One region of the Delftia sp. CH05 genome, then DNA from elsewhere that is predicted to be linked to it. Evidence: riboswitches for the same ligand, from Rfam matches in the RefSeq annotation. Region 1 holds a riboswitch; the other holds the start of a gene.
The links. Region 1 has a riboswitch for glycine ahead of gcvT (glycine cleavage system aminomethyltransferase GcvT). Riboswitches for the same ligand answer to the same signal wherever they lie in the genome.

Region 1 (9,457 bases):
CTCGTGCGGATCGGTGAAGCCGCTGACCTGGTAGCCGCGCCGGCGCAGCAGGCGCTGCACCAGAAAGACCAGGGCCTGGTCATCGTCCACGTACATCACATGCTGCTGCGCGGCCTGCGGGTCGGGCAGCAGGGCGAACTGCGGGCCGGTCGGGGTTTCCGCGGCCGCCAGGGGCTCGGGTGCGCTGGGCAGCGCCTGGGCGGCGAGGGGCTCGGCCGGTGCAGAGTCGGCCGGCGTCAGGGGGTCGGCCGGAGGAAAGTACAGCGTGAAGCGGCTGCCCTGGCCGGGGATGCTGTACACGTCCACGGCGCCGCCGTGGTTGCGCATGACACCGTGCACCACGGGCAGGCCCAGGCCCGTTCCCTGGCCCACGGGCTTGGTGGTGAAGAAGGGCTCGAAGATGCGCTGCAGCGTGCGTGCGTCCATGCCGGGGCCGTTGTCCTGCACCGACAGCGCCACGTAGCTGACGGGCGGCAGGCCCAGGCGTTCGCACAGGCGCTGGTCCGGGCGCACCAGGTCGGCATCCATCTGGATCAGGCCGCGCCGCTCGCCCAGGGCGTGCATGGCATTGGTGCACAGGTTGAAAAGGGCCTGCTCCACCTGCATGGCGTCGGCCAGCATGGGCGGCATCTGCGGCGGCACGTGCACCTGCAGCTCCACGGCGGGCGGCAGGGTCACGCGCAGCAGCCGCGCCGTGTCGCCCATGACCTCGCGCGCCTGCACGGGCTTGCGCTGCGGCGGTTCATTGCGGCTGAACGTCAGGATCTGGCGCACCAGATCGCGCGCGCGGCGGCCGGCCTTTTCGATCTCCTGCAGGCTTTCGATGGCTGCGGCATTGCCGCCGCAGTCGGCCTTGGCCAGCTCCACATTGCCCAGGATGGCGCCCACGATGTTGTTGAAGTCGTGGGCAATGCCGCCGGCCATGGTGCCCAGGGCCTGCATCTTGTGCGATTCGCGCAGCTGGTCTTCCAGCTCGTTGCGCTGGGCCTCGGCCTTCTTGCGGCTGGTGAGGTCGCGCGCGAACACGGTGGTGGTCTCGCCGCCGCTGTGGTGCTCGAAGGAGACGCTGACCTCGACCGGGATTTCGCGGCCGCTGGCCGTGCGTGCCGTCATCTCGCCCAGCACGGCCTGCGTGGTCAGCGGCGCAAAGGACAGGGCCTGGGCCGCATCGGGCAGGAAACGCTCCAGCGGACTGCCCAGCGCGTCGTGCGGCGGACACAGAAACAGGGCGGCAGCCGTGGGATTGAAGACGGTGATGCGCTGCTCGTGGTCCAGGCAGATGATGGCGTCCAGGGCCGAGTTGATGACCGATTCGAGCCGCCGCTCGCTCAGGAACAGCTGGTGGTTGCGCTGCTGCAGCGCCAGGCGCTCGGCCAGCAGCGGACCCTGGTCGACCACGGCGCACAGGTACTGCGCAATGGGCGGGCCGCTTTGCTGCGGGATGGCGATGCAGGCCACATGCAGGTCGGCGCGCAGCTGGTGCTGCTCGGTGATGTCGAAGCAGACCTCGTGGGCCTCGGTGCGGCCCAGCTCGCGTGCCGCAACGAAGGTCTCGCGCACGCGCTCGGCGTCGTCAGGGTGCACAAAGGGCGCGAAATTGACCAGCAGCCGGTCATGCTCGGTGGGCTGGAAGGCGCTGTGCGCCATGGCGTTGGCCTGCACCACCATGTCGTGCTCGTCCACCACCAGCAGGGGCAGGGGAATGCTGGCAAACAGGGCTTCGAAGCGCTCGGAGGCGCTTTCGGCCACGGCTTGGCTGTAGTCCAGCACGCGGTTCTGGATCTCCAGCTCGCGCTGGTAGTTGCGCAGCTCGGCGACCAGGGCCTGCAGCGGATCGTCTTCGGGCTGGAAGGAGGGGAAACGTTCGACGGGGGGCAGGTCGGCGCCGGGCGCCAGCAAGGCATGCAGGGGCAGGTGCTCGTCGTCGCGAGGCTGGTCGGAAGGGTCTTGGCTGCTCATCGCGTGCTGGCGCTGGGGAAAGCGGCATCTGCCGCACAAATCCTGGTTGCCCGCGCCTGGCGCCCGGCAGATGGACCGGGGCCCGGCGCGGGCAGGGCCGCAGTGTACGCGCGCCGGGCGGGGCGCCACAAGCGCCCCTTTGGGTGGCAGGTGCTTCAGCTCAGGTAAGCGTCGACCGGGATGCAGCTGCAGTAGAGGTTGCGGTCGCCGTAGACGTTGTCCACCCGGCCCACGGGACACCAGTACTTGGACTGGCGCAGGGCAGCCACGGGGTAGGCGGCGGCCTCGCGGCTGTACGGGTGGGTCCATTCCGAAGCCAGCAGGGTCTCGGCCGTGTGCGGCGCGTTCTTGAGCGGGTTGTCGTCCTGGGGCAGGCGGCCCTGCTCGATGGCGCGGATTTCCTCGCGGATGGCGATCATGGCGTCCACGAAGCGGTCCAGCTCGTACAGGCTTTCGCTTTCGGTGGGCTCCACCATCAGCGTGTTGGGCACGGGGAAAGACAGCGTGGGCGCATGGAAGCCGTAGTCGATCAGGCGCTTGGCCACGTCCTCGGCCATGACGCCCGTGCTTTCCTTGAACGGGCGCAGGTCCAGGATGCACTCGTGCGCCACATGGCCGTGCTCGCCCGCGTACAGCGTGGGGTAGTGGTCGCGCAGCCGGGCGCTGATGTAGTTGGCGCTGAGGATGGCGGTCTCGGTGGCCAGGGTCAGGCCCTGGGCGCCCATCATGCGGATGTACATCCAGCTGATGGGCAGCACGGCCGCATTGCCCAGCGGCGCGGCACTGATCGCGCCCGTGCCGCCCGCAAGGCCCGTGGTGGCATGGCCGGGCAGGAAGGGCACGAGATCCTCGACCACGCAGACGGGGCCCACGCCCGGGCCGCCGCCGCCGTGCGGGATGCAGAAGGTCTTGTGCAGGTTCAGGTGGCTGACATCGCCGCCGAAGCTGCCCGGCGCGGCCAGGCCCACCAGGGCGTTCATGTTGGCGCCGTCCACGTAGACGCGGCCGCCGTGGTCATGCACCAGCTTGCACAGCTCCTTGACCTGGGTCTCGAACACGCCGTGCGTGCTGGGGTAGGTGATCATGATGCAGGCCAGGTTGGCACTGTGCTGCTCGCACTTGGCCGCCAGGTCCGCCATGTCGACGTTGCCGTTGGCGTCGCAGGCGGTGACCACCACCTGCATGCCCACCATCTGCGCGCTGGCGGGGTTGGTGCCGTGGGCGCTGCTGGGAATCAGGCAGACGTTGCGGTGCGACTGGCCCCGGCTCGCATGCCAGCCCTTGATGGCCAGCAGGCCCGCGTACTCGCCCTGGCTGCCGGCATTGGGCTGCAGGCTGATGCCGGCGTAGCCCGTGGCCTGGCACAGCCAGTCGCGCAACTGCTTGTCCAGTTCCGCATAGCCCTGCTGCTGGTCGGCCGGGGCAAAGGGGTGCACCTGGGCGAATTCGGGCCAGGTGATGGGAATCATCTCGCTGGTGGCGTTGAGCTTCATGGTGCAGGAGCCCAGCGGGATCATGCTGCGGTCCAGCGCCAGGTCCTTGTCCGACAGCTGGCGGATGTAGCGCAGCATGGCGGTCTCGGAGCGGTGGGTGTTGAACACCGGGTGCGTGAGGAAGGCGCTGCTGCGGCGCAGTCCGTCGGGAATCAGCGGCTCCACGCCCTTTTCGAAGGCGGTGAAGCTGGGCAGGGCCTGGCCGTCCCGGGCGAAGATCTTCCACAGCAGCTCGACATCGGCGCGCGTGGTGGTCTCGTCCAGCGAGATGCACAGGTATTCCTTGAAATACACGCGCAGGTTGGCGCCCAGGGACACGGCACGCTCCACGATGGCCTGGGTGGCCGCGCCCGTGTGCAGGCTCAGCGTGTCGAAGCTGGGCGCCTCGCGCAGCGGCGCGCCCAGCTCGGCCAGGCCGCGCGCCAGGATGGCCGTGTACGAGGCCACGCGGCGGGCGATGCGCTCCAGGCCCTCGGGGCCGTGGTAGACGGCGTACATGCTGGCCACCACGGCGGGCAGCACCTGGGCCGTGCAAATGTTGGAGGTGGCCTTTTCGCGGCGGATGTGCTGCTCGCGCGTCTGCAGTGCCAGGCGGTAGGCGGGCTTGCCGTGCACGTCCACGCTCACGCCGACCAGGCGGCCGGGCAGGGAGCGCTTGAACTCGTCGCGGCAGGCCATGAAGGCGGCGTGCGGGCCGCCGGCGCCCATGGGCATGCCAAAGCGCTGGGTGGTGCCCACCACGATGTCGGCACCCCATTCGCCGGGCGGCGTGATCAGGGTCAGCGCCAGCAGGTCGGTGGCCACGATGAAGGCGGCCTGCTTGCCATGGGCCTTGTCCACGTCGGCGCGCAGATCGTCGATGCGGCCGCTGGTGGCAGGGTACTGGGCCAGCACGGCGAAGTAGTCGCCCTCCATCAGCTGGTTCCATTCCTCCAGCGAGTTGGCCAGCAGCACCTCGATGCCCAGCGGCGCGGCGCGCGTCTGTATCACCTCGATGGTCTGGGGGTGGGCATCGCCGGCCACCACGAAACGGTTGCTCTTGCTTTTGACGGAGCGCTTGGCCAGCGTCATGGCCTCGGCGGCCGCCGTGGCCTCGTCCAGCATGGAGGCGTTGGCAATCGGCATGGCCGTCAGGTCGCAGACCATGGTCTGGAAGTTGACCAGGGCCTCCATGCGGCCTTGCGAGATCTCGGCCTGGTAGGGCGTGTAGGCCGTGTACCAGGCGGGGTTCTCGAGAATGTTGCGCAGGATGACTCCGGGCGTGTGCGTGCCGTAGTAGCCCTGGCCGATGAAGCTTTTGAGCAGCTGGTTGCGGCCTGCCAGCGCCTTGAGTTCGGCCAGCGCCTGGGCCTCGGTGGCCGCTGGCGGCAGCGCCATGGGCTGGTGGCGCCGGATGGAGGGCGGGACGATGGCGTCGATCAGCGCATCGCGCGATGCCGCGCCGATGGCGCTGAGCATGTGGGCCTCGTCTTCGGGCGCGATGCCGATATGGCGGGCCACGAATTCGGTGGCGTTCTCGAGGGCGGCAAGGGGCTGGGTGGAGGACATCAGCATGGAGGGACCTGTCTCAAAAGCTGAAAAGCGCCAGGGCGGGCCCTGGCGCCCGTCCTGGCCGGAAAGTGGCGTCAGTTGCTCTGGGCAAAGGCCGTGTAGGCGGCTTCGTCGAGCAGCGCGGCCAGCTGGCCTGCGTCGCTGAGCTTGACCTTGAAGAACCAGCCTTCGCCCAGCGGGTCGCTGTTGGCCAGGGAGGGGTCGTCGCGCAGGGCCTCGTTGACTTCGACGATCTCGCCGCTGACGGGCATGTAGACATCGGCGGCGGCCTTGACGGACTCGACCACGCCGGCCACATCGCCCTGGTTGAAGCTGGTGCCCACGGCGGGCAGGTCGACGAACACCACGTCGCCCAGCGCGTCCTGCGCGTGGAGGGTGATGCCGACGATGGCCGCGTCAGGGTTGGCGGCGTTGATCCACTCGTGGTCCTTGGAATACTGGATGCTCATGGCTTGCTCCGATAGAAACTGAAAAAACCTGTGAAAGGCGGTTTGAGAAAGGTCAGTGCGCACTGTAGCGGCATGCGATGGCAGGAAAAACGAATCCGCCGAACTCGATCCACGGCAAGCGCGCAGGCTGTCCTCAACCGCGGTGATAGCGGGGCGCCACGAAGGGCGTGGCCTGCACCTGCATGGGCACGGCCTTGCCGCGCACCATGGCCTGCAGCGTGGTGCCGACGGCGGCGCTGCCCGGCTCCACGTACGCCAGGGCCACGGGCTGGTTCAGCGTGGGCGACAGCAGGCCGCTGGTGACCTGGCCGACCTTGCGGCCGCCGGCATCCAGCAGCTCCGTGCCTTCGCGCACGGGCACGCGCTCCAGGGCCACCAGGCCCACGCGCTTGCGCGTGAGCAGCTCGGGCGACTGCAGCTGGGCCAGCACGGTGGCCGCGCCGGGAAAGCCGCCTTCGCGCTCGCCACCTGCGCGGCGGACCTTCTGCACGGCCCAGTTCAGGGCGGCCTCGGCCGGGGTGGTGGTCGTGTCCAGATCGTTGCCGTACAGGCACAGGCCGGCTTCCAGGCGCAGCGAATTGCGCGCGCCCAGGCCCACGGGCCTGACTTCGGGCTGGGCCAGCAGGGCACGGGCAAAGGCCTCGGCGTGGCTGGCGGGCAAGGAGATCTCGAAGCCGTCCTCGCCGGTATAGCCGCTGCGCGTGATGTACAGCTCGGCCCCCTCCCAGTCGAAGTGGCCGCCTGTCATGAACACCAGGCCGGCCGTGTCGGGCAGCAGGCGCTCCATGGCGGCTGCGGCCTGCGGGCCCTGCAGCGCCAGCAGGCCCCGGTCGAACTGGGGCTCGATTTCACAGCGCTGGCCGATGCGGGCCTGGATGTGCGCCAGGTCTTCGTGCTTGCAGGCGCCGTTGACGATCAGGAACAGGTCGTCCTCGCGGCGCACGAACATCAGGTCGTCCAGAATGCCGCCCGCCTCATTGAGCAGCAGGCCGTAACGCTGGCGGTGTTCGCCCAGGCCCAGCACGTCCATGGGCAGCAGCGATTCCAGCGCCGCGCCGGCATCCGGGCCGCGCAGGCTGATCTGGCCCATGTGCGAGACATCGAACAGGCCTGCCGCCTCGCGCGTGTGCAGATGCTCGGCCATCAGCCCCTGCGGGTATTGCACGGGCATGGAGTAGCCGGCAAACGGCACCATGCGCGCGCCCAGTTCCTGGTGCAGGTCGAACAGCGGGGTCCTGAGCAGATCGGTGGTGGAGGCAGCGGACAAGGAGGGCTCTCTTTCAGGCAAGGAACAAGGCATAACGCCATCCCGGTCCTCCGGGATGTGCTGCCCTGCTGTCCGCTTTACCTGAGAGATTCACCCGCACCTTCCATGCGTGGGGCTTGCTCCTTCGGTGGATGGGGCACACCGCCGTGCCCTGCATCTCTCTCCAGCTAGGAACGCCTGCGGCCGTGGCGGCAGGCGGTGCCAGTCCTTTTGCCTGAGCGTTCGGGAAACCCTGCGCCTTCGGCGGTGCCGCTGCCTGCGACCGTTGCGGCCGGGCGGGCACTCTCTCCTGACCGGCGCATTCTAGCTGCGGCCAGCGTCCGCGCGGCTTCGGGATTTCCGCGGGCCGACTGCAACTCCATGCGCTTGCCTGCATGGATGCATTTGCAAATTGCATAACTGTCTAAAAAATCTCCTACATTGAGGTGCATCGATATATGAAATCTCGTGAGCGAGAAGGAAAAAGCGCACATGCAGCAGACGCTGGGAGACACATTGGCCTGGCCGGCACGTTACCTGCCGAACAAGGAAGCCCTGGTCGCATGGGAGGGCGGCGAGCGCCGCGCCTGGACCTACGCCCAGCTCGATGCCGAAGTCAACCGCCACGCCCACGGCCTGGCCGAGCTGGGCATAGGCCATGGCGACGTGGTCGCGGCCTTTCTCTACAACACGCCGGCCTTTGTCTTCACCATGCTGGCGGCCGCGCGCCTGGGCGCCATCTTCAACCCCATCAACTACCGCCTGGCGGCGCAGGAGCTGGCCTTCATCCTCAAGGACGGCGCAGCGCGTGCCCTGGTCTTCGAGCACGAGGGCGGCGAGGTGGCCGCACGCGCCCAGGCCCTGCTCAAGGCCGAAGGCGGCGGCACTGGCACGGGCATCGAGCACTGGATCTTTGCCGACGATGCCCCGGCCGACCCGCTGCCGGTCTGGGCCACGCAGCGCCTGTCCGCCCTGGCCAGGGGCCGCAGCAGCGCGCCGCCCCAGGCCCATGTGCGCGAGAGCGACCCCTGCATCCTCATGTACACCAGCGGCACCACGGGCCGGCCCAAGGGCGTGCTGCATACGCACCGCAGCAAGCTGGCGCACAACGCCCTCATGCACCAGACCATGCAGTTCACGCGCGACGACGTGGGCCTGGCCATGGCGCCGCTCAACCACACGGCCGAGCTGCACACCAGCTTTCTGCCGCGCCTGCAGGCCGGCGCCACCCAGGTGCTGCTGCGCCGCTTCGACGTGGCCGAGGCCTGGCGCCTGATCCGCGAAGAGCGCGTGAGCTTCTTCTTCGCGGCGCCCACCATGATCACCATGCTGCTGGCCGAACCCATCGCCTCGCCTGAGCAGGCGCCCGCGCTGAGGCTGGTGGAGTACGGCGGCGCCTCCATGGCGCCGCACCTGATCCGCGAATGGACGCGCAAGGTCGGCAGCGACCTGGTCCAGGTCTACGGCACCACCGAGATGGGCCCCTGCATGTCCGTCCTGCTGCCGCGCGAGCAACTCTCGCACGCGGGCTCGGCCGGGCTGCCCTCCATGGGCCATGACCTCATCGTGGCCCGCTTGCGCGAAGACAACGCCCCCACCGACCCGGCCGAGGCCTGCCTGCCCGGCGAGGTGGGCGAAATCCTCGTGCGCGGCCCCTGCATGATGGCCGGCTACCTCAACCGCCCCGACGCCAACACCCGCGCCCTGGCGCACGGCTGGTACCACACGGGCGACCTGGGCCACATCGACGACGACGGCTATCTCTGGATCCGCGACCGCATCGACTACATGATCAATTCGGGTGCCGAGAACGTCTATCCCCGCGAAGTGGAAGACGCCCTGGTCGAGCATGCCGATGTGCTCGAGGTCGCCGTCATCGGCGAGGCCGACGAGCGCTGGGGCCAGATCGTCGCCGCCCACGTGGTCGCCAAGCCTGGCGCCACGCCCACGGCCGAGGCGCTGGACGCCTTCCTGGTCCACGGCGACCGCCTGGCTGCCTACAAGCGCCCGCGCCGCTACCACTTCCGCGAGGCCCTGCCCAAGACGGCCAGCGGGAAGATACAGAAGCAGTTGCTGAGGGTGGTGGTGGCAGCCTGAGGCTGCGGCCTGCGTTTACTTCTGCGCAGTACAGCACTGCGCCATCGAGTTGCGCAGCCACCGATGCATGGCATCCCCCTGCTTGCGCACATGCCAGGCCTGCTGGTAGGCAAACCGGGGCAGCTCCAGCGGCGGAGCGAAGCGGCGCAGCGTTTTGTGGCGGCGCAGGTCGCCAATGGCGCGGCTGCCCACGGTCAGCACGAGGTCGGTGCCTGCCAGCACCTCCAGCGCCGCGCTCCAGTGGGGCAGGGCCAGCACCACGCGGCGGCTCAGGCCTTGGGCGGCCAGCGCCCGTTCGATCTCCTCGCTGGCGTCGGGCCGCATGGCCAGCATGACGTGCGGGCGCTGCAGCCAGTCTTGCAGTGACAGCCCGCCGCGTGCCGGCAGCACGGCCTGGTCGGCCACGCTCACGAACTGCTCCTGGAACAGATCCTGCACCTCGATGCCCTCGGGCAGGTCGGGTACGTCGGGGAAGGGTCCCAGGGCCAGGTCCAGTTCGCCATCGGCCAGCTGGGCCAGCATCACCTCGCGCGTGGACTGGCTGATGGCCAGGTCCAGCCCGGGTGCGTGCTGGCGCAGATGCCGCATCAGCGGCGGCAGCACGATGCGTGATGCGTAGTCCGACAGCGCCAGCCGCAGCCGTCCGCGTGCGTGGGCCGGGT
Region 2 (9,457 bases), on a different contig from region 1:
GCCTGCCCTCCACCTTGGCTGCCTGCGCCCGCTGGGCGCTGGGCCTGTGGCTGTGCGTGGCGCTGGCTTCGGCGTTTGCGCCGCTGGCGCGCGCCTCGGGCTGGGAGCGCCTGTGCTCGGCCGCTGGCGAATCGGTCTGGGTGCCCTCGCCAGCCGGTCAGGACGATGCCCTTGCCGGCAGCCACGGCATCGACTGCCCGCTGTGCCTGCCCCCGCTGGCGCCGCCGCCCGCCCGGTGCAGTGCGGCCCCGGCACCGCTGGTGGCAGATGCGCAGCCACGGGCGCACCCGGCCTCCGTCCACAGCGTGGCCATGCCGGCCCTGCCCCAGGCCCGCGCACCGCCCCGGTGACTCCCGGATTCACTCCCGCTTCCTTCGCTTGGCCAACCCTTTTTGCAAGGCACGAAGACCGTGCCGCAATGCATTGAAATTTCTGGAGAAACCGTGATGACACTGCGTCAATGGACCACCTCTTTCCTGATCGCCGCCTCCCTGTCCATGGGCCTGGCCCATGCCCATGCCGATGCGGCCCATGTCAAGGCCGACGCCGCCTGGGCGCGTGCCAGCGTGCCGGGCCAGCAGGCCACGGGCGCCTTCATGCGCCTGACGGCCGAGGAGCCGCTGCGCCTGGTGGGCGTGGAGTCGCCCGCCGCCGGCGTGGCCGAGGTGCATGAAATGAAGATGGAAGGCGATGTGATGCGCATGCGCGCCATCGACGGCCTGGACCTGCCCAAGGGCGTGGCCGTGGACCTGAAGCCCGGCGGCTACCACGTCATGCTGCAGCAGCTCAAGAGCCCGCTGCTCAAGGACAGTCAGGTACCCATCACCCTGGTGTTCAAGGACGCCAAGGGCGAGACCTCGCGCCTGAGCCTGCAGGTCCCCGTGCGCGCCATGGCGCCCGGCGCAGGTGCGGCATCGGCTGCGCAGGGCGGCGCGCATGGCGGACACGGCGGACATGCCGGCCACTCCCACTGAGCTTTTTGTCATCCACCGGGTTTGTGCGCAGCGGGCCGTGCATGACTTGCGATGGACTTGGCGTGTGCCTGGGTTAAGCTGAGCGCATGGCCGGTGTGCTTCACCGGCATGTTCTTCCAACCCAGTCCTAGCGAGTGCTGCCATGAGTGATGCGTCCTCCTTCGGTTTCGGCAAGTTCATCCCCGGTTTCGACTTCCTGCAGGGCCTGGCCCAGAGTGCAGGATCGGCCACCGCCCGGCCCCTGGGGCGCCTGCCCGAATGGGTGGCGCCCACGGTGAGCATCGAAGAGGTGGACAAGCGCATCACCGAACTCAAGGCCGTGCAGTTCTGGCTCGACCAGAACGGCAAGGCGCTGGCCGCCACCATCCAGGCCCTGGAAGTGCAGCGCATGACGCTGTCCACCTTGCAGGGCATGAACGTCAGCATGGGCGAGCTGGCGCAGGCCTTCCAGTTCCCTGCAGCCGCAACCGCCGCGGCCACCGCCGCGGCCAAGGGCGCCGCCAGCGCGGGGCAGGGCGACCTTTCGGACTGGCCCATGTCCTCGGCCGCCAGCCGGGCGAGCAAGAAGGAAAAGCCGCAGCCCGAGCCCGCACAGGCCGCTGCCGCGCCGCCTGCAGCCCCCGAGGCGGCCAAGGCCGCCGACAGACCCGCAGCCGCGGAGACTGCGGCGCCCAAGGACGAGTCCGCCCAGGCCGCCGCCATGGGCCAGGCCATGCAGTGGTGGGGCGCGTTGACCCAGCAATTCCAGCAGATCGCCGCCAAGGCCATGGCCGAGCCCATGGCCCCGGAGGCCGTGGCGGCCGCCCAGCGCGCCACCGGCATGGCCGGTGACCTGGCCAAGGCCACCATGGACCGCATGGCGGCACAGGCCAGCGCCTTTGCTGCGCAGGCGGGCAAGGCGGCGGCGGTCTCCCCTGCCAAGGCGCCGTCCGCGAAGCCGGCGGCCAAGGCTGCGGCGCAGGCCGAAGCCCCCAGGACCGCTGCCAAGGCTCCCGCCAAAGCGGCTGCCAGGAAAACCGCTGCAAAGGCTGGAGCCAAGGCGCCGGCCGCCAGCAAGCCGGCAGCCAAGAGCCGGCCGGCGCGTTGACCGATCGGGCCGGACCCATGGATGCGCAAGGCCCCAGCCACCCGCAAGCCGGGTGCTGGCGGGGCTAGAAAGAAGGTTGGTATGTCGTTGTTTCCTGTAGGCCATGCCAGCCATTCCGACTGGCGCGCCGCGGCCGACGCGGTGCTGCAGCAGCTGCGCTTGCAGATGGCCGGGCCCGGCCACGCGCAGCGGCCCCGTCTGGGACTGGTGTACCTGTCCCATGCGCATGCCGCCCACGCACGGCCGCTGCTGCAGCATCTGGCCAGGGCCCTGCCCCATGTGGCGGACTGGGCCGGCTGCTCGGCCGGCGGCGTTCTGGCCATGTCGCATGAGTACCTGTCAGGAACCGCGCTCGCGGTGATGCTGCTGGATGTACCGGCCGCCCACTACCGCCTGTATTCGGGCCTGGCGCCCCTGCATGCGCCTGGCGGCGAGGCCGGCTTCACCGCCCATTCGGCCCTGGTCCATGCCGCAGGCGGCCAGCCCGAGCTGGCCGAGCTGCTGTACGAGCTGTCCGAGCGCACCGAGTCCGGCCTGCTGTTCGGCGGCGTGGGCGATGACGGGGAAGATGGCGTGGAGGGCGTGCAGATCGCCTGCCGTACCGAGGATCTGCATGCGCAGCATGCGGACGCGCGCGGCATTTTTCGTGGTGGCTTTTCAGGCGTGGCCTTCGGTGCCGGCGTGCCCTGCATCACGGGCATGGCCCAGGGCTGCGTGCCGCTGGGCGAGGGGCTGGAGATCACCGAGGCGCGCGGGGCCCTGGTCACCGGGCTCGATGGCGATCCGGCCCTGCAGCGCCTGCTGCAACTGCTGGGCGTGGAGCTGGAAGGCAGCGACTGGCAGCCCGCGCTGACCACGGTCCGCACCACGCTGGCGGCCATTGCGCCGCCGGGCCGGGGCCTGGCCCACGGCGTGCTGACCGAAGAGGCCCAGGTGCTGACCCTGGTCGGACTGGACCCGCTGCGCCAGGGCGTGGCCCTGTCATCGGCCGTGGAGGCCGGGCATTCGGTGATCTTCTGCCGCCGCCAGGCCCAGGTCGCGCGCCAGGAACTGCTGCAACTGGGCGCTGCGCTGCGCGATGCGGCGGAGCCCGAGGAGGCGGCGCCCGAAGGCGAGGCACAGCCCCGCATCCGTGGCGCCATCTACATCAGTTGCCGGGGCCGCGGCGGCGGCCTGTTCGGCGGCCCCGATGCCGAACTGCGCACCCTGCGCCACGCACTGGGCGATGTGCCATTGATCGGCTTCGTCGCCGAAGCCGAGATCATGGACGCCCGCCTGCACCGCTTCGCCGGGGTGTTGACGGTGTTCACTGCCTAGGCGTCGTACACGCCGTACACACGGTACACACCGTCTGCACCTCAGACCGCGCGCGGGCGCACCGTGCCTGCGCTGCGATCCGGGTCCATGGCTGCGGCTCCCAGAAAATCGAAATCCACCGCTGGCTGCCTGCCGCTGACCAGGTCGGCCAGCGCCATGCCGGAGCCGCAGGCATGGGTCCAGCCCAGCGTGCCGTGGCCGGTGTTCAGGAACAGGTTGGCGATGGGCGAGCGTCCGATCAGCGGCACATTGCTGGGCGTGGCGGGGCGCAGGCCGCTCCAGAACTGGGCGCGGCCGGTATCGCCGGCGCCGGGGAACAGCTGCTGCACGCGCCGCACGATGGCCTCGCAGCGCACGGGGTCCAGGTTGCGGTCGTAGCCGTTGAACTCGGCCGTGCCCGCAATGCGCAGGCGGTCGCCTTGCGCGCCCGTGTAGCGCGAGAACACCAGCTTGAACTCGTCGTCCGTGAGGCTGACCTGATAGGCCTTGGCGGGGTCCAGCACCGGCAGGGTCACGGAGTAGCCCTTGGCCGGATAGATGGGCAGGCGCAACCCCAGCGGCTGGGCCAGCAGCGGGCTGAACGAGCCCATGGCCAGCACATAGGCGTCGCCCTGGATGCGTTCGTAGCGGCCATCGGCATTGGTCACCTCCACATGGTCGATATGGCGGCTGGCGCCCGCGCCCGTGGTGCGCAGCGCCGTCACGTGGTGGCTCTGGCGGAACTGCACGCCCGTGGCGGCGGCGATGCGCGCCAGCTCGCGTGTGAAGAGGTTGGCGTCGCCTGATTCATCCTCGACCGTATAGGTGGCGCCCGCTATCTGCCCGCGCACATGGGCCAGGGCCGGCTCCAGGCGCACGGCTTCGTCGGCATCGATCAGGCGGCGGTCGCAGCCCAGGGCCTGCATCTGCTCGGTGGGCTTGAGCGCGCCCTCGAACTCGCGGGCGTTCGTGTAGAAGTGCAGGATGCCCTGCGTGCGCTGCTCGTACTGGATGCCGGTGTCCGACCGCAGCTGCTGCAGGGCCTCGCGGCTGTAGGTGCCCAGGCGAACGATCTGCCGGATGTTGTGGCGCGTGCGCGCGGGCGTGCAGTTGCGCAGGAAGGACAGGCCCCAGAGCCACTGGCGCATGTCGGCGCGCAGGCGGAAGAGCAGGGGGGCGTCCTGCCGGCCCAGCCAGCCCAGCAGCTTCAGCGGTGCGCCGGGGTTGGCCCAGGGCTCGGCATGGCTGACCGAGATCTGCCCGCCGTTGGCGAAACTGGTTTCGGCGCCGGGCGCTGCCTGGCGGTCGATGACGGTCACTTCATGACCGAGGGATTGCAGATAGTAGGCCGACGTGGTGCCGATCAGGCCGGCTCCGAGAACGATGACGCGCATGACGATGCCCTTTCAAAGGCATGTGCCGGGTCACGCGAAAGCTGGCCGCTATGGTCTGGATAGCAGGCAGCCGGCGTCCGTCGTGACGCAGCTGCCGCTCCCCCTGTCCTTGGTACCTGAGAGATTCACCGCCGTCCATGGGAACGGGGCTTGCTCCTTCGGTGCGCCGCACATTGCGTGCGGCGGCTCTCCAGACGGCATGTTGTGTTTGCAGTACGGAACCTGAGCGTGTATGGGAGTTTGCGCCTTCGGTGAGGCTCGGCACCGTGGCGCCCGCCTGCTCTCCTGCAGGGGCGATTCTATGTGGCTTGCGCAGCCAGCTCCAGTCGTATTGGGGATACCACCAGTTACCTGTATGTGGTGTGGCTGATTCAGGGTATTCCCTAGATCGCTCAAGTGCCTCCCTCGTAGCGCTGGTACGAGTCTCTGGTTTCATGTAAAAAAAACTATTGAAATAGAAAAAAACATGATTTAGTCTATCGATATGTGCAGTGGTTTGTCAGTGCATGTTCTGGTCGATTGGACCTGCATGGGTTAACCATGGGTTGTATATATGTCTGATAGGCGACTTACCGTTGCACAGGTGCGGGTCCATGGAAACTGGTCCGTCACTGAAAAAATACAAGCACGGTGAATATGGTTTGTCGAGGGAGGAATGTTTTGCGTCGCAAACCCGACTGAAGGTGTGTCCGCTCAACGGGCAGTGGAGCAGCGCGCAAGCGTTGATGGAAATCCGCCTTTTTTTGATTGACGCGCAGGATCTGCGCGAAACATTTTGCTTCCAACCTCATCGGCTGCAAGGTGAGTTGTGAGCTCGTGATTCAAATAGAACTATTCGAGGTACGGCGATGCAAATGCGCTGGGTACAACTGATGGCCATTGCCATTGGGAAAATCATTTTCCTGTCATATCTCCTTGAGAAAACGGGGAATATCATGCATGCTCTCAATCGCCTGCCTGGTTCGGCATTTTTTCGCAAGTGGCGTGCAGCGAAGTGCCTTTTCTCTTTGCTGCTGCTTTCATGCGCGGGTATCTCATCCACGGCACTGGCAGCGACCATCGTCTTCACGGTCACCGACAACAGCGATGCTCCCAATGCCAATGCAACGACACCAACCACCTGTGTCAGCACGCTGGGGGGCACCTTTGCTGGCGCATGTACGCTGCGAGCGGCCATTCAGGCAGCCAACTACACGCTGCAAACGCTGGATCCGAGTGCCGATGTTTCCATCGTCTTTGCGCCGACACTGACCACGTCGGTACGGACCATACAGAGCGGGACATCCAAGGATGCGGCGGGAAACCTCCATCCGTATGTCGACAATCAGACGGTTTACGTGCGCTGTGCCAATACATTCATCAGCGGAGCCCAGTCCGGCGCCGTGACGGGAGCCACCAATGCCTGTGGTCAAACCCAGATGATCAGCGGCGGCGATACGGGCACCACCACTGGTGCCGGTGGTGCCTGGTACTGGCTCAAAGGCACCGTGCCAGCCGGCACGGGCTCGTTGACCATCGATTTCGGGGGAGTCATACAAGTCCAGAACTGGGCGGACTCCCCCTGGGAAACTTTTTATCTTGGTGGGAAGAACATCACGCTCACCAATTCGCCCAATATGACCTGTGGCGAAGCGGTATTCGTCGTTGGCTCCCCGGCGAACAATGTCACCATTGACCGCGTCGGCTTGGTGAATGTGGCGCCAACCCCTGCGGGAGAGGGGACGCCGTTCAACTGCGAGCTGTACGCGGAGATTCATCAAGGCGCACAAAACGTATTCTTTACCAATAGCACGATCAATTCCGCGATATGGAATGGAAATTACGGCAATAACAAGGGCTCGGCTATTTCCGTTGCCGCAAGCAACGGTGCAGGCACAGTTTCCAACATTGTTGTCGATAATTTCACGGTAACGAATCTGCCCAACCCTATCGGGGGAATGCAGCTCGAGCAGTTCTTCCAGGTCATGTCGAACATGACCGTCAACGGATTGACGATCAAAGATTCGAATATCGCACTGAGCCCGACTGGTGGAAATGCGCCCAGGGCCGTGGTGTCGGTTGATGGAACGATCAGCCTGGCCAATGGAATTGGTCTTGCCGTGACGGGTAATACCTTCTCGCTGCCTATTGCCGCCTATACCGCTTCATCGCCAATGCATGTGTCGGCACCAACGGTGAATACGGCAGCCTCAGGCACGACGCAGGTAGTGACGGTGACCGATAACAATTTCACTGGCGGCGGGGACGGGTTGAATATTAGTGGGGCGGGTACGGCACCAGGGTTGATTGGCAACAACAAGATGACAAGCCAGTCGAGAAGTGCCATTCGTATCACTACGCATGATTTCTTCAAGATTTCTCAGAACACGCTGTTTTCTGTGCCTGTGGCTGCAAACTCAGGTATCAGTTTGCTGACGACGGCCAATGGACAAACCGGATGGACCCCGACCCTTGGCGTTGGCGCCAGTGACACCGCCGCCTGCACCTGGACATTCAATATCACGGCAAATGCCAATGCGAGCGAGCCGGCACCGTATACGGTGGAAGCCTTTTGGTCGCCGACCGGCGCGGGCGCCAACGACGCGCAGGTCTATCTGGGCTCAGGGACCATGGCCGGAGCCTCGGGAACGCTGACCGTTCCTTCGTATCTCAGCGGCCAGGTGCGGGTCACAGTGACGGACAGCAATTCCGGTGGAGCCCAGACCTCGCAGCTTTCAACGGCGGCAAGCGTCACCGGTTTTCCCTGTGCCCTGAAATCCGGCGTTCTGGCGACGACCAACAATCAACCTGTCGGCAGCAGCGACTTGCTGGAGGTCTACATTGTTGACGGCCAAGGCAATGCCTGGACGGGGGGCAGTGACACCGTTACCTTCGCAGCGCCGCCTGCAGGTGTCACGTTCAATGGCAGCTCCGCCGCAGTCAGCTGCACGACCGACTCCAGCGGAAAGTGCGCGTCTCCCATCAATGCCAGCAGCAGTGTCGCCGGAACATTCACCACACCCGTGACCTTGTCGTCGTCAGTCGCTGGTGCCACGTTCTCCAATCTTCCCTTGGGTGGAAGCCCGGTATCTGGCGCAGTGACTTATCAGCCTTCGCCGGTTGCTTACAGCTTCACCGGGCTGCCGGCCAGCACGACCGGTTCTGAAATCGCCGCGAGTCCGCCATCGATTGCGGCCAATGGCGTCTCCACCAGCACCTTGGCCGTGCAGTTGAAGGATGCTTTAGGCAACCTTGTCACCACCTGTACCGATACGGTGGCCTTCACCCTCAATGCGGGGACGCAAGGCGTTCCTGCCGTCAGCGTCACGGGCTGCAGTGCCGGCATGTACACGGGGACGGTGACATCGCCGGTGCTGGTCGGCAGCGGCACCTTCGGGTTCACCATCAACGGGTCTGCGGCTGTTGCCACCGCAACGGTCTCCTATGTGGCCGCAACGCCGAGCACGAGTGCATCGACGATAGTCGCCACACCGACATCGATCGTGGCCAACGGCAGCTCCACCAGCGTGCTGCGCGTGCAATTGGTCGATGCCAGCAGCAATCCGATCAACACCTGCACGAACACGGTGGCATTCACCCTGAACGGCGGAACGCAGGGAACGCCGAGTGTGGGCGCGGCCTCGTGTACCGCCGGCATCTATACGGGCACCGTCACATCGCCCACGGCGGTCGGCAGCGGGATCTTCGGATTCACCATCAACGGCTCTGCCGCAGTTGCTACGGCTTCAGTGAGCTACACGGCGGGTCCGCCAAGTACCAGCGCCTCGACCATCGTTGCGAGTCCGACCTCGATCATTGCCAATGGCACTGCAACCAGCACATTGACGGCGCAGCTCAAGGATGCGTCAGGCAATTCGATTGCGACCTGTGCCAACACGGTGGCCTTCACGTTGAACGGTGGAACACAGGGCTCGCCCGCGGTCGGCGCGGGGGCGTGCAGCGCAGGGGTGTACACGGCCACCGTCACGGCACCTACCGCAGTCGGCAGCGGCACCTTTGGTTTCACCATCAATGGCTCGGCCGCCACGGCTACGGCTGCGGTGAACTACACGGCCGGCTCGCCCAGCAATGGCGCGAATGGAAACCTGATCAGTGCCAGTCCGCTCAGCGTTGTCGCAGACAACACTGCCACGAGTTCGATCAGCGTGACCCTGCGCGATGCCAATGGCAATCCCGCCACGGATACGGTGGCGCACACGATTGTCTTCACCAAAACGGGCGTGGGCACGACCACGCCGGCCGCACCCACATGCACGATCGCGGCCAACGCCAATCCGGCCACCTGCTCCGTGACGGTGAAATCGGCCACGGTCGGCACCGCAAGTTTCACGGCAACGGACAATGGAGAGGCCGTGAGCAATGGCAGTCCGGTATCGGTCAACTTCATTGCCGGGCCGCCCAGCAATACAGCCAGTGGCAATCTGCTCAGTGCCACACCGCTCTCGGTGATGGCCGACGGTACGAGCACCGGCACGGTGACCGTCGCACTGCAGGACGCCAATGGCAATGCAACCGTCGATACGGTTGCCCACACCATCGGCTTTGTCCATACCGGCGCCGGCACGCCGTCGGCAACTTCCTGCACGATTGCGGCCAATGCGAATCCAGCGCGCTGCTCCATCACGGTGACATCCACCGTCGCGGGTGCGGCGAGCTTCACAGCCACGGACAACAACGGCACCACCACCCAGAGCGTGGCAAACGGC

Region 2: it holds a riboswitch for glycine, as region 1 does, so the genes downstream of both, GRX31_RS25995 (D-amino acid dehydrogenase) here and gcvT (glycine cleavage system aminomethyltransferase GcvT) in region 1, are expected to answer to the same signal.

The regions. Positions count from the first base shown of each region.
Region 1 is NZ_WUMG01000008.1:150,319-159,775, reverse strand. It holds gene GRX31_RS09695 (PAS domain-containing hybrid sensor histidine kinase/response regulator) at 1-1,959, opposite strand, end outside; gene gcvP (aminomethyl-transferring glycine dehydrogenase) at 2,115-5,006, opposite strand; gene gcvH (glycine cleavage system protein GcvH) at 5,078-5,452, opposite strand; gene gcvT (glycine cleavage system aminomethyltransferase GcvT) at 5,586-6,752, opposite strand; glycine riboswitch at 6,778-6,896, opposite strand; glycine riboswitch at 6,912-7,021, opposite strand; gene GRX31_RS09675 (fatty acid--CoA ligase) at 7,191-8,795, shown strand; gene GRX31_RS09670 (LysR family transcriptional regulator) at 8,811-9,457, opposite strand, start outside.
Region 2 is NZ_WUMG01000051.1:2,043-11,499, reverse strand. It holds gene GRX31_RS26015 (hypothetical protein) at 1-350, shown strand, start outside; gene GRX31_RS26010 (copper chaperone PCu(A)C) at 447-974, shown strand; gene GRX31_RS26005 (PhaM family polyhydroxyalkanoate granule multifunctional regulatory protein) at 1,117-2,061, shown strand; gene GRX31_RS26000 (FIST signal transduction protein) at 2,143-3,378, shown strand; gene GRX31_RS25995 (D-amino acid dehydrogenase) at 3,420-4,751, opposite strand; glycine riboswitch at 4,845-4,955, opposite strand; gene GRX31_RS25990 (hypothetical protein) at 5,345-5,563, shown strand; partial or broken gene GRX31_RS25985 (beta strand repeat-containing protein) at 5,606-9,457, shown strand, end outside.